Regions from separate parts of the Bacillus sp. FSL H8-0534 genome, predicted to be linked through region 1. Evidence: riboswitches for the same ligand, from Rfam matches in the RefSeq annotation. Region 1 holds a riboswitch; the other holds the start of a gene.
The links. Region 1 has a riboswitch for preQ1 ahead of queC (7-cyano-7-deazaguanine synthase QueC). Riboswitches for the same ligand answer to the same signal wherever they lie in the genome.
Positions count from the first base shown of each region.

Region 2: it holds a riboswitch for preQ1, as region 1 does, so the genes downstream of both, MHH71_RS07575 (QueT transporter family protein) here and queC (7-cyano-7-deazaguanine synthase QueC) in region 1, are expected to answer to the same signal.

Region 1 covers NZ_JBBOUC010000001.1:1,681,805-1,688,296, forward strand. The annotation lists gene MHH71_RS08860 (GNAT family N-acetyltransferase) at 35-613, shown strand; gene MHH71_RS08865 (histidine phosphatase family protein) at 650-1,252, opposite strand; gene MHH71_RS08870 (hypothetical protein) at 1,347-1,505, opposite strand; gene MHH71_RS08875 (YkvS family protein) at 1,738-1,923, shown strand; gene queF (preQ(1) synthase) at 1,972-2,469, opposite strand; gene queE (7-carboxy-7-deazaguanine synthase QueE) at 2,498-3,214, opposite strand; gene queD (6-carboxytetrahydropterin synthase QueD) at 3,207-3,701, opposite strand; gene queC (7-cyano-7-deazaguanine synthase QueC) at 3,701-4,363, opposite strand; PreQ1 riboswitch class I at 4,457-4,500, opposite strand; gene MHH71_RS08900 (ATP-binding protein) at 4,921-6,129, shown strand; gene MHH71_RS08905 (DUF6254 family protein) at 6,138-6,254, opposite strand.
Region 2 covers NZ_JBBOUC010000001.1:1,445,561-1,452,052, reverse strand. The annotation lists gene MHH71_RS07600 (isochorismatase family protein) at 1-329, opposite strand, end outside; gene MHH71_RS07595 (DUF6123 family protein) at 704-964, shown strand; gene MHH71_RS07590 (DMT family transporter) at 967-1,857, opposite strand; gene MHH71_RS07585 (reverse transcriptase-like protein) at 1,887-2,273, opposite strand; gene MHH71_RS07580 (aldose 1-epimerase family protein) at 2,369-3,241, opposite strand; PreQ1 riboswitch class I at 3,373-3,417, shown strand; gene MHH71_RS07575 (QueT transporter family protein) at 3,424-3,909, shown strand; gene MHH71_RS07570 (ribonuclease H family protein) at 4,580-5,239, shown strand; gene MHH71_RS07565 (zinc-finger domain-containing protein) at 5,252-5,428, shown strand; gene MHH71_RS07560 (DUF2564 family protein) at 5,460-5,708, opposite strand; gene cspB (cold shock-like protein CspB) at 5,829-6,026, opposite strand; gene MHH71_RS07550 (YqcI/YcgG family protein) at 6,295-6,492, shown strand, end outside.

The DNA of each region.
Region 1 (6,492 bases):
TGTTACAATAAGAATGACAACTAGGAGGGATAATATGATTCGGAAAGCAAAAAAGACAGATGCGAAGGCAATATCTCCTTTATTGTATAACGCTCTGCATGAAATTGCTGAAAAAATCACAGGTGGGAGAACAGGAACAGAAGTCTTGACAGGGCTTGAAACTTGGTTTTCAAAAAAAGAAAATCGACTTAGCTACGAGAACTGTTTCGTTGAAGAACAAGATGGACAAGCAATTGGAATCATCGTAGCCTATCATGGCAGCCATGCAAAACAACTAGATACTCCCATTGTAAAACACTTACGAAAAATCCATCAAGATTCATCTATTACGCTAGAAAAAGAAGCTGAGCTCGATGAATATTATATTGACACATTATCCGTTTCAAACACATATGGCGGACGAGGGATCGGCTCAAGATTGATTAAAGCAGCAGAAAATGATGCCTATGAAAAAGGCTATGAGAAAATCGCATTACTTGTAAATTTAGAAAACAAGCGAGCTTTCTCTTTATATAAAAAACTTGGCTACCAAGAGGATAAAACGGTTATGCTTGTTGGAGAGCCATATGCTCATTTAGTGAAACCACTATATAAAAAAGCTTTCGTTTCTTAAAAAAAGCACACGATTCTTTATTGTAATCGTGTGCCTTTATGTTAAATTGGTATTCAATATATTTCCATTCATTGCTTCATGAAATGTATATTCTGTACAACTCCATGGCTTCCCATGAAAAATAGGCGGACCAGACCATCCTCTAGCACGTAGCTCAGCCCCAATCATCGTATTAAAATAACTATGCCCTATGAGCGCAATTTGCCCATGTACTAACGCATATCCGACTAATGTATCAGCTGCTTGCTTCGCTCTTCCTTGTACTTCACGATAAGACTCAACACCTTTAGAATATCCAATCATCCATAATGTACGCCCAATAAATGTCCATACTTCCGGTTTGCACTTCACCCATTTCGGAACAAAGAAACTAGATGGTACTTCTGCCTCTCGAAAAAGGGAGCTTTGTATAAAAGAAAGAGAATTTGTTAATTCTGCTGCTGACTGTACCGTACGTTTTTGATCACTCGTTACAATAAGCTTCGCAGATTCGATTACTTCAACCGTCTCAATTGGTATGTCCATACTTTTTTCCATACCGTCTAAATCGTACCGCTCCATCCATTTGTGGAACGATGATACTGTCATTGATTCTGTAACATTGTTCAAGCGACCGTGACGAATAAAAGAAATTCGCATCTTCTCCACTCTCCATTCACCGCTCATCACCTATATTATTATGCACTTTTTCTTATTATCATCATACCATGGAGAAAGAGAAAGTCATACTTCCTTACATATCCGCACCGCTCTCATGAGTGACAGAAGCATGCATACCATCTAATCCATCAAAATATGTATCTGTTTCATGGATACGAATTATTTTTAATTGTTTATATGAAAATAAGAATAAAAGGATCATTATAAAACTTCCAACAATTTTAAACAACATTTTTACCGCCCCCAGTTTATTATACCCCTATATACTGATATAAGCACTTTTTTATCAATTCCCTCTCCTAAAATAGAAAAATACTTTATACATTTCTTATGAAAAATGACTATTTTTTGAAATTTTATCATGGAAACATTTACAAACAGGGGAATATAGTTCAAAATAAAGGGAAATAAAAAAGAACAACATTGTTCTTTTTTTGGTAAAACTGTAACAAGGAGAGTTGCTTATGAAAACCGCAGAAACTGGAGATATTATCGAATTTAAAGGTGGAATGCAAGGCCGTGTTCAAAAAGTAAATAAAAACTCCGTTATTGTCGATATAACAATCATGGAGAATTTTAGAGAACTAGATATGGAACCTCTTACAGTTGTAAATCACAAAAACTATACAGTTATCAATCAACATGCGTAATATAATAGAAAAAAAAGGATCTGCATGTATCATACAGATCCTTTTTCATTAACGATTATCGATTGTTTCAGGATATAAATCGTGATTCATCATGCGATATTCTGCCATTTTTTCATATTTTGTACCAGGACGACCATAGTTACAATATGGATCAATCGAGATACCACCACGTGGTGTGAATTTCCCCCACACTTCAATATAACGTGGATCCATTAATTTGATTAAATCATTCATAATGACATTCATACAATCTTCATGAAAATCTCCATGGTTACGGAAACTAAATAAATACAATTTTAATGATTTACTCTCTACCATTTTTTGCTCTGGAATATAACTAATATAGATCGTTGCAAAATCTGGTTGTCCTGTTTTTGGACATAAGCTTGTAAATTCAGGACAGTTGAACTTTACAAAATAATCACGGTTTGGATGATTATTATCAAATGTCTCTAAAATTTTTGGGCTATATTCAAATAAATATTTTGTATTTTGGTTTCCAAGTAACGTTACATCTTTTAAATCTTCATCTAATCTTCCTGCCATTTTTCATACATCCCTTCAATTCGATTCCTTATACGCCTCGTTTATTTCCCCACACTAACGCGTGAAGCTGAGGTAATACTTTTGCGTCATTCATTTCTTTGCAATGAACAGCTTTTTCAATGAGCCATTCATATTTTTGTAGTAAATTCCTAATAAGAATTGCATCATCCACTGTTTTCGTATCATCATTTCCAACTTGTAAGAAAAACGGTACATGCGGATAACGCTCATGCACTTTTATCGCATATTCAAAATCGTGATCATCAAATACAACGACTTTTAAGCTAAAATCTTTTCCTGCTAATCTTTCAATAACAGAATCCAGCATAATAAAATCAGTTTTCATCTGTGAGCTTGGGGGCTTTGGCGAAATTGTTATTTCGTCAATATGAAGCAACCATTCCTGCCATTTACTTCCTTGCGTCTCAATGGCGGTGCGAATTTGTTTTTCTTGTAATAAAGACAGAAAATCATCTATATTTTTCAACAACACTGGATTCCCACCTGAAATCGTTACATGTGAAAAATTTTCTCCACCAATTTCTACAAGCTCACTCCATATCTCTTCGGGAGTCATTTGCCGAATTTGTTCTTTCGCTGATCCATCCCATGTAAAGGACGAATCGCACCACGCGCAACTATAGTCACAACCTGCTGTACGAATGAACATCGTCTTTTGTCCAACAACCATTCCTTCACCTTGAATGGTCGGCCCAAAAATTTCCAGAACAGGAATTTTACTCACCGATCATCCACTCCCGTCTTACTTCTGCATAACTTGTTGGTGTTTCAAATAGACGAACAAATTCAACCCGTGCTCCTTTATATTCATTTGCACGGTCTTCTTTTGTAAGTGCCTCTGCCATCTTCTCATATATCCAAACGACCATATTTTCAGCTGTCGTATTCATCGCTGGTAATGTTTCATTTAAATAACGATGATCCAAATAAATTTCTATTTCATTTTTCCAAATTTCTTTTATATCTCCAAAGTCAATAGCAAGTCCAATCTCATTTACATATCCACTAATTCCAAAAACAACTTTGTATGTGTGACCATGTAAATTTTTACATTTCCCCTCATAACAGTGCAAATGATGCGCTGCATCAAATGTAAATTCCTTACTTACCATCACTCGTTTATTATGATATTTCAGTTGTTCACGTTGAATGTCCTTGTCCACTTTTTGTAAATTTTCTACAATGCGAAATCCAAAAAAATTCTGTTCCATTATGCGTTCGCTCCTTCGCGTTCTTGTAAATACGTATCTAAACCTGCTTTACGAAGTTTACAAGCTGGACATTCACCGCAGCCATCACCGATTATTCCGTTATAACATGTTAATGTTTTTTCTCTAACAAACTCAAATGCGCCAAGTTCGTCTGACAATTTCCATGTTTCTGCTTTATCAATCCACATAAGTGGTGTATGAATAACAAATGGATAATCCATAGATAAATTTAAAGTAACGTTTAACGATTTCACAAATACATCACGACAATCAGGGTAACCGCTAAAATCTGTTTCACATACGCCCGTTACAATATGACGTGCTCCAACTTGTTTTGCTAGCACAGCTGCAAATGATAAGAATAGTAAATTTCGTCCATCTACAAATGTTGATGGCAATTCACCTTCTTCATGTGTAATCTCCATATCCGTTCTCGTTAACGCATTTGGAGCAAGTTGATTTAATAGGCTCATGTCAAGTACTGTATGTTTAATTCCTAACTCTTTCGCAATATCAGCTGCACAGTCGATTTCTAACTTATGACGTTGATTATAATTAAATGTCACAGCTTCAACTTCTGCGAACTGCTGCATTGCCCAAAATAAACATGTTGTACTATCCTGGCCACCACTAAAAACGACAACTGCTTTTTCTTTTTTCATCTCACTCATTCTCCTTCTCTACTACGAATAAGAAGAAAGAACGTTCTTGAACTGTCACAATAAAAAAACAAAACAATACCTAAGGATATTGTTGTTTCCATAGTTTTTTATAGAGGGAGTTCGCGAACCTCTCCCATGTTATACATGGAATTTCTTCTTTCATTAACAACACATATTGTAACATACTGCACATATCCAGAAAAACATCTGATTTTTCTGTCTTTTTTGTAAGTTTAAGATTCATTTTCTTGTATTTTAATAGTATGATTATACTTATATAAATCCATTTTGATTTCCCAACATATAAGTCGCTGCTATAAAGAACAAAAGGTGACCGCTACTTATTTTCTCTCTTTGTTTTCACTTTGCATGGGGCAGAAAGAGGCGCTGACTGCTTCTATGCATGGCCGGATGCTCTCTCACCTAAAAAGAAAGGTTTTATGTCGGTTTTTCAATTTGTACTTATATAACACCATACATATGAGAATAGGGAGGAGATAAACCTGAAACTCTTTATTATTTATCTCTTTTTAAACATATTATCCATCCTCGTTATGATGCTAATGTATCACTCATTTTGGAATCAAAAAGGGAAACATTCACCTAAGTTAAATTCAACCGTATTTATATTATTTTGCAGTGCTGCAACAATTCTTTGTATTTCTTTTGCAGCAAGGATGGATAATGGATTTCAATTTGATATGCGTCATATTGTATTAATTGTCGGTACGTTAACAGGAGGTCCTATTGCTGGTGGATCGATTTTAGCTGTATTAAACATATACCGTTTTTTGTTAGGAGGCATAGGAGTTTTTCCATCTATTATAGCTTCCATTTGCTTATATATTATTCTCCTTGCCACATACAGACTCTTTCAAAGAGGGAGCAATCATATAAAAGTAGTACTTGCTATTTTATATAGTTTTGTATACGTATTTAGCTGGATTCCTTTTTTCCTTGCTGAAGTTCCTAGCACTGAATATTACCTCCCTCATATTATTGTGTATGAATTATGTACCATCATTGGTACCATTCTTATTCTTTATTTACTAAACGTACTACAATTACAAATACGCCTACAAGAAGAACTAATTAACGCTGAAAAATTTCACCTAATCGGAGAAATGGCTGCCTCTATCTCTCATGAAGTTCGTAATCCTTTAACTTCAACGAAAGGTTTTTTACAACTCCTACAATCCGAAGAATGCTCTGAAGAAGATCGAAAATTATATACAGAAATTGCTATACGTGGTATTGAACAAGCAAATCACGTACTCACAGATTATCTAACATTTGCAAAACCAAGTATAGAAAAAGAACAAGTATTACAAATCGAAGATGAATTACTTCGTGCTGTATCTCTCATTACTCCACTAGCTAATTTGACAAATGTTCGTATAACTTACACAAAGCAAAGCAACATCTTTTGTATTTCTGGAGAAAAACAAAAATTTAACCAATGCTTATTAAACATTTTAAAAAATTGTATTGAAGCCATGCCAAAAGGGGGAGATCTTATTCTCACATTAATACCGAGTCATACACAGATACAGTTAGCCATAAAAGATACTGGTATTGGCATGGATCTAGAACAACTGAAACGTCTTGGTTCTCCCTTCTATTCAACGAAAGAAAAAGGCACTGGACTTGGGATGATGGTCGTATTCAGCATCGTAAAAGCAATGGGTGGAAAAATCGATATTTCAAGTGAAAAAGACATTGGTACAACCTTTCTATTAACTTTCCCACTCATACAAAAAACGTGATGGAATCATCACGTTTTTTCCGTTTCATCAACAAGTTCCGCAAAAGTCTTTACTTTCCCATGCGGTTTTTGATTTTCTTTTCGTGCCTTCCAACTACGCTCTTGCTCTTTCTTTTTGTGTGACATGCTTTCAACTCCTTCTATGTTCTCTTTATGTATTATTCCAAAATAAAAGATAAAAATATGCATCAATCCAGTTTCTTCATCCTCCACTAATAATTAGTCCTCATTAATTAGGATTTTATAAGTGGTTTATCCCCTACCCATCTTCTTTTTCTGCATCTTAAGGAGTGGATATTACTACCCTCGAAAAGCAGGGATAAATAAGAAGAAGCGAGATAATTACTACCTCGCTTCTTCTTAT
Region 2 (6,492 bases), 240 kb from region 1:
TTGCAGCCGCCTATAACGAGATGAACAATTTCTTTCTCTTTTAAAATGGCGTGTAAAGAGGTGTTATAAAATGAATTGGTTGCTTGTTTGTCTATGATTTGTGCTGCATGCGGAATTCTGAGTTCCTCATGTACTTGAAATCCTTTCCCCATGCCAGAAGCAACATCAGTATCTCTGACGAAAATAATAAGAGCATTGGATTGAATTGCTTTTTGAATGGCTATATTTATGTTCGTTAATAATTGCTCTTTATGAAATACTGCAGATTCTTGCTCGTTTCCATCAATAAGTTCTTGTTGAGCATCAATAATTAATAGAGCTTGTTTCATTATATTTCTCCTTTTTATTTCGTGATTTGTAGGTAATAAGTTTGTCTCGATGTTTAGAATATAGATAGAGAGACAGGTACGGAATAAAGAAAATTCCCGTTGATTAAAGTTACACTTTATTTATTTCGTGATGCTGTACATGAATCCTTTTTATATAAGGGAATTATTTCATTTTCTTTATTGATCTTCACATCATGTAATACCTTACAATATAACCAAGGAGAGAAAGTGAAAATTAGTGAAGTATTTAGTGTTGTTTTTATCTTTTAGGAAATCAAGAAATCTAAGAGAGATTGTCAAAGAAAATTCATTCTCATAAAGCCTAAAAAAATGTATGATAGGAAGTGGAGAATTTTTTGGTAGGTGGGAACAGCATGCAAACGGTACAAGAATATCTTTCATTCTTACACACAAAAGGATTTAAATTATCAGAGGACGCACAAGGGTTTATTATGTTTGGTCAAGGGTATACTGGTGCGTCGGATGGGATTGTGAATGCAGCGATTGAGGCAACAATTAAACATCAACTACAATTTGATGGTAGTTATTTTATCGCTTTATTGGAGCGTTTGAAGGAAGAGGAAATTACTGATAAAAAAAGCGCAAAGGCTTTCATGTGGACGTTACAAGCGTAACATCACGCAGCCTGCGCTTCTTTTTTTGCTTTTGAAGGAAGTTCAACGAAGATCATGCCTAAGAAAATACAAAGGCAACCAAGTACTGTGGGAATAGAAAGTTGTTCGTTTGCGACAAGAACACCTGTTAATGCAGCAAAGACAGGTTCCATTGCGAAAATAATGGCAACTCTTGTTGGAGAGGTGTGTTTTTGCGCAGCTGTTTGAATAAAAAAAGCGATGGATGTTGCGAACACGGATGTTGCAAGTAGAGCAAATAAAAAAGCAGAATTCGTCCATAAAGAGATTGAAAATAACTTTTTCCAGTCCTCGAATAAAAAAGCGCAGATAGAAGAGAAAATTCCAACAGATAATACTTGAGATGTGCTTAATAATAAAGGGGATATTTTTTTAGAAAAGACTCCGTTAATGAGAATATGGGCTGCAAAAGCAATTGCACAGCCGAGAACAAGTATATCACCAATATTCAATTGAAAAGAATCACCAGCGGTTAGTAAATATAAGCCTGCTGTTGCAGCAGTAATGCCAAGTATGATAAAAGGTGTAACTCTTTGTTTTAAAAAGATAAATGAAAGAATCGGAACCATAACAATGCTGAGTCCAGTTAAAAATCCTGCTTTAGAAGAAGTGGTATAGAGTAATCCAAATGTTTGTAATAAATAACCGATAAATAAGAAGAATCCGATAATTAAACCAGCAATGCTACTATGTTGAACTTCTTGTTTTGAAGTTTTTTTCGAGAATATAAATTGGACAAATAATAAAATGATTCCAGCAAATAAAAAGCGAATACCATTAAAAGTAAATGGCCCAACAAATGACATTGCATTTTGAACGACAACAAATGTGGCTCCCCAAATAAAGCAGACAAATAATAAAGCGAGAGGAGCAATCCATCCTTTTTTTCACACTAAAACCCCCATTAATTTTGTAAAATGGCTTTTCTTGCTAATTCATCGGCAACTTTGTTTTGACTATTTGGAATCCACTTTATAAAGAAAAGATCAAAGCTTTTGATGTACGCTAGTGCTTCTTCTAAAAGTGGTGCATACGTTTTGTTTTTTGCATATTCTTTTTCTACAGCACGTTCAACAAGCTGTGAATCTGTGCGAAAAGATACAATGCTATAATTATGTTCCATGCAATATTTTAATGCGACCAGTAATGCATGATATTCAGCTTCATGGTTGGACATGATTCCAAGCGGCAGTGATAATTGCACAGGTGGCTGCACACCTTTAATAAAAACCCCAGCACCAGAAGGACCTGGATTTCCCTTTGATGCACCATCAATATATACTTCAATCAAAATTGAATACCTCCATTATTATATAGCGTTAGCTGATAGTAATCACCCCGCCTAAAAACTTCTAGGGGCGGGGGATAGAATATGAAAAATGCACTTTATCCAATTGTAATGCTGTAGCGACATGTAAACGTTTCATTTGCTTGTAAGGATTGTACGCCTTTTTTCTCTTTGAAATCTTTAGCTGGTTCTACTTCATCAGCAATTCCATACCACGGTTCGATACATAAGAAAGGAGCGTCATTTTCTAGTGTCCACACACCAACCAATGGGAAACCTTCAAATGCTACTTTTACAAACTTATTATGTTTATGAGAGCGAATGGAAATTTCATTTGTATTCATATTTTCAAAAATAAGGGCATCATTTTTGAATAAATCGTATGTAAGTGGTAATTCTGTCTTGTTTTCAACCATTAGTTGTTTTTCTTTTGAAAGAAATGGTCCTTTTAGAACGTTTGTTTCTAAATGTTCAGGGCCATTAAATGATAAATGGTAATCTGTAAATGATTCATCTTCTATTAAAGGACAATTGAAGCCTGGATGTGCTCCGATAGAAAAGAACATTTCTTTTGAAGTAGGGTTGATAACTTCATAAGTAACATGTATATTTTGCTCGTCTAGTTCATAAGAAACACGTAACTCAAATTCGTACGGATATTTTTGTAAAGTTTCTTGATTACTAGTGACTGCATAAGTAATTTTTGTTTCACTTTGCTCTTTTACTGAAAATGTAAGATCGCGAGCGAAGCCGTGCTGTGTTAATGAATAAGGTTTACCATCTACATAATATATATTGTCCACTAATCTACCGACAATTGGGAATAAAATTGGTGCACGGCGCCCCCAATAGTTAGGATTTCCTTGCCACATATATTCTGTGTTGTCTTCTTTTAAGCGAACGCTTTGTAACTCTGCACCTTTTTCAGAGATGGAAACGATCACTTTTTCGTTTTGAATTGTTGCTGTCATGAAGTGAAACCTCCTAAATCTTTCATATTCTTTATTATACGTGGTCTATAAGAAAAAGGGTAGTGGATGGTAGGAATCTATTGACGAATGGTTTGCTATTGCGTACAATATAAAATTGTTGTTTAAAAACGAATCACGTGGTTCGAAACCATCCCACGTAAAAAAACTAAGGAGATTTTGTCATGAATATAAAAACATTAGTTGGTAATGGTATTTTAGCAGCATTATATATTGCTGTTTCAGCACTTATTCAGCCGTTTGGCTTTACGAATGTACAATTTCGTATTTCGGAGATGTTTAATCATCTCGTTGTATTTAATAAGAAATCAATTTATGGAATTGTCTTAGGGGTATTTTTAACAAATCTCTTTTTCTCACCTATGATTGCGTATGATTTAGTATTTGGAGTGGGGCAATCCATTCTTGCACTTCTTGCTACTATTATTTCCATGCGCTTTATTAAGGGTGTTTGGGCGCGCATGATTTTTAATACAGTTATCTTTACAGTTACAATGTTTATGATAGCGATTGAACTTCATCTTGCATTCGATCTGCCATTTTTATTTACATGGCTTACATGTGCAGCTGGTGAATTTGTCGTGATGGCAATTGGTATGCCTGTTATGTATTGGATTAATAAACGAGTGCAATTTGAAAAGGTGATGTAATAAATAAAGAGGCTGAACCAAATCGAAAGGATTGGGTAGCCTCTTTATTTGTATATAAGTAAGTTCTCTCAGTATATCTAATAGCAGTAAAGAAACCGAGATTCAGAAAAAAATTGCATTTGTTGGATTAGGAACTTTAATGATTGTGATGTTAGAATTGATAGTTTTTTCATTACTATAACACGTGTCTGAATTTTCTTTTTTGTTTTCGAAGAGGATAAGGGCTAAATCTAAGTTAGTATTTCTATAAGTAATCGCTTTATCCCGATTTGTGAGGACTGATTAAAGTTTCATTTTATCCCGCATTAACGGACAGTAAGACCCCTACCTCAAGATCCAGAGAGAAATGAGGAAGATAGGTGGGGGATAACTGCTCGTAAAAGCCCGATTGGTTCAACTAACCATCAGTGGGGGATGAAGAAAAACCCCACTGATGGAAGTTTCACTTTATCTCAAAATTTTGAGGAGTTCAAAGGACTTTGATGGAGGATGAAGCCCTTCTAATCATACAGACGCTCCTCTTTCTTGTGAGTTAGGAGAGCAGTCTAAGTTAAGTTCAGATAATGGTAGTTACTTACAATATGATTTGATTCATTCGCATATAATACTGTGACTCTTGGTAAAATATAATAAAATAAAAATATGAAGTCTTATATAAGGGGAAAATAGTATGAAGTATAAAATGAATTGGTTGTATAAAACAAAACATGGTCTTCAAACAGAATTAATAACAGATTATATGAGTATGGAAGAAGCTCTCCAATTTGCAGTGGATTTTGAGAAAACGGGAAGAGTAAAAGAACTCGTATTTTACGATGAAATGGGCGCGGAATGGACGCTGAAAGAAATGAAAAAATTGAGTAAACAAGTGGAAGAAGATCCGCAAGAAATTCGCATTTACTTTGATGGAGGATATGACATCGAAACGAAAGAGGCGGGACTTGGAATATGCGTGTACTATAAAAAAGGGAAAAAAGTGTATCGTGTTCGTCGAAATGCTTACATAGAAGGTATATATGATAATAATGAGGCAGAGTATGCAGCGTTATTATATGGAATGGATGTATTAGAAGAATTAGGAATCAAATATGAATCAGTTACGCTTCATGGTGATTCTCAAGTCGTACTTCAGCAATTAGCTGGACAGTGGCCATGCTATGATGAACATTTGAATCACTATTTAGATCAAATTGAACAAAAAGCAAAGCAAATGAAATTGAAGCTTGTCTGTGAGCCAGTAACAAGAAAACAAAATAAAGAAGCACATCAATTGGCCGCGCAAGCATTGGAAGGGACACCGATCGATAGTCATAAGGAAGTAACAGAATAGAGAGGTGCACTGGTGAATAAGAAGCAGCTCATTATAGAGGTAAATGATTTATTAGAGACGTATTGTGAAGGATGTTTTTTACAAGAACACTATAGAAAAACACAAAGTAAGTACTATGCCCATTCTTTTTGTATTCGGCAATGCACAGTGGGAGCGAAGTTAAAAGAATATGGCAATCAATTATCATAAAAAACATCCAGAGGTAGCTCTGGATGTTTTTTTAATGCTTAGCTTCTTTCAATTGGTGTTCGCATAGGCTTAGTTTTTTTTCTTCATTCATTAAGAAAGGCTCGTCTAAATCTGTTGCAACAGATTTCATTGTTTCAAGCTGAGAGCGTGCAGATTCTACTGCAGTCGTCGCATGCTGCAGTGATTCAGGATCCATTGTAATTGTAGCAGAACCTACCATTTTTTGTGCTGTTTCTACACGGAATTTTACTTCTTCAAAATCATTTACATGTGAACCCATTGTCGATTCCTCCTTTGTATTCTGTCACATTTCACATAGTTTTTACTCTGCAAAAAGGAAATATACAAAGGAATAACAAAGGAGGTTACCAAATAAGGTAACCTCCTGTTATATGTTGGATTAAAGTTTTACTACGTTAGCAGCTTGTGGTCCACGGTTTCCTTCAACGATGTCGAAAGATACTTCTTGACCTTCTTCTAAAGCTTTGTAGCCTTCGCCTTGAATAGCTGTGAAATGTACGAATACATCGTCAGCACCTTCAATTTCGATAAATCCAAAACCTTTTTCGTTGTTAAACCATTTTACTTTTCCTTGCATGTTACAATTCCTCCTAAAAAACGATTACTTTTTCATTTAGTGAAGTTCATTTGAAATATTTGCGAATTCATAAAACTGAAAATGCTATATTATCGAATATTCTGCTAAATGATATTTTAAATATACATGAAATGGTAGATTTTAGTCAAGTAAGCGGTTTTATATTTTTGTATTTTCAAATAATTTTTACACAAGTTTCTAAAATGGTATAGGACAACTTATATTCTTAATATGCTTAAATGAATGCTGTACATAATGAGGTGAGAGAATGAGTAAGTCTTATTTGTTAGATAATCAAGAAATTAAAACTAGGAGTGATATACCAAGTTGGGTTTCAAAAGAATTTGAGAATTTTTCTAATGTTGTATTAGAGCCAACTTTTCCGTGCTATTTTGGCTTAACGGCCTTAAAGAAAAATGAACTTCGTTACTCGTTTTTATCTCAGGATGATTGGAGTCATTTACCC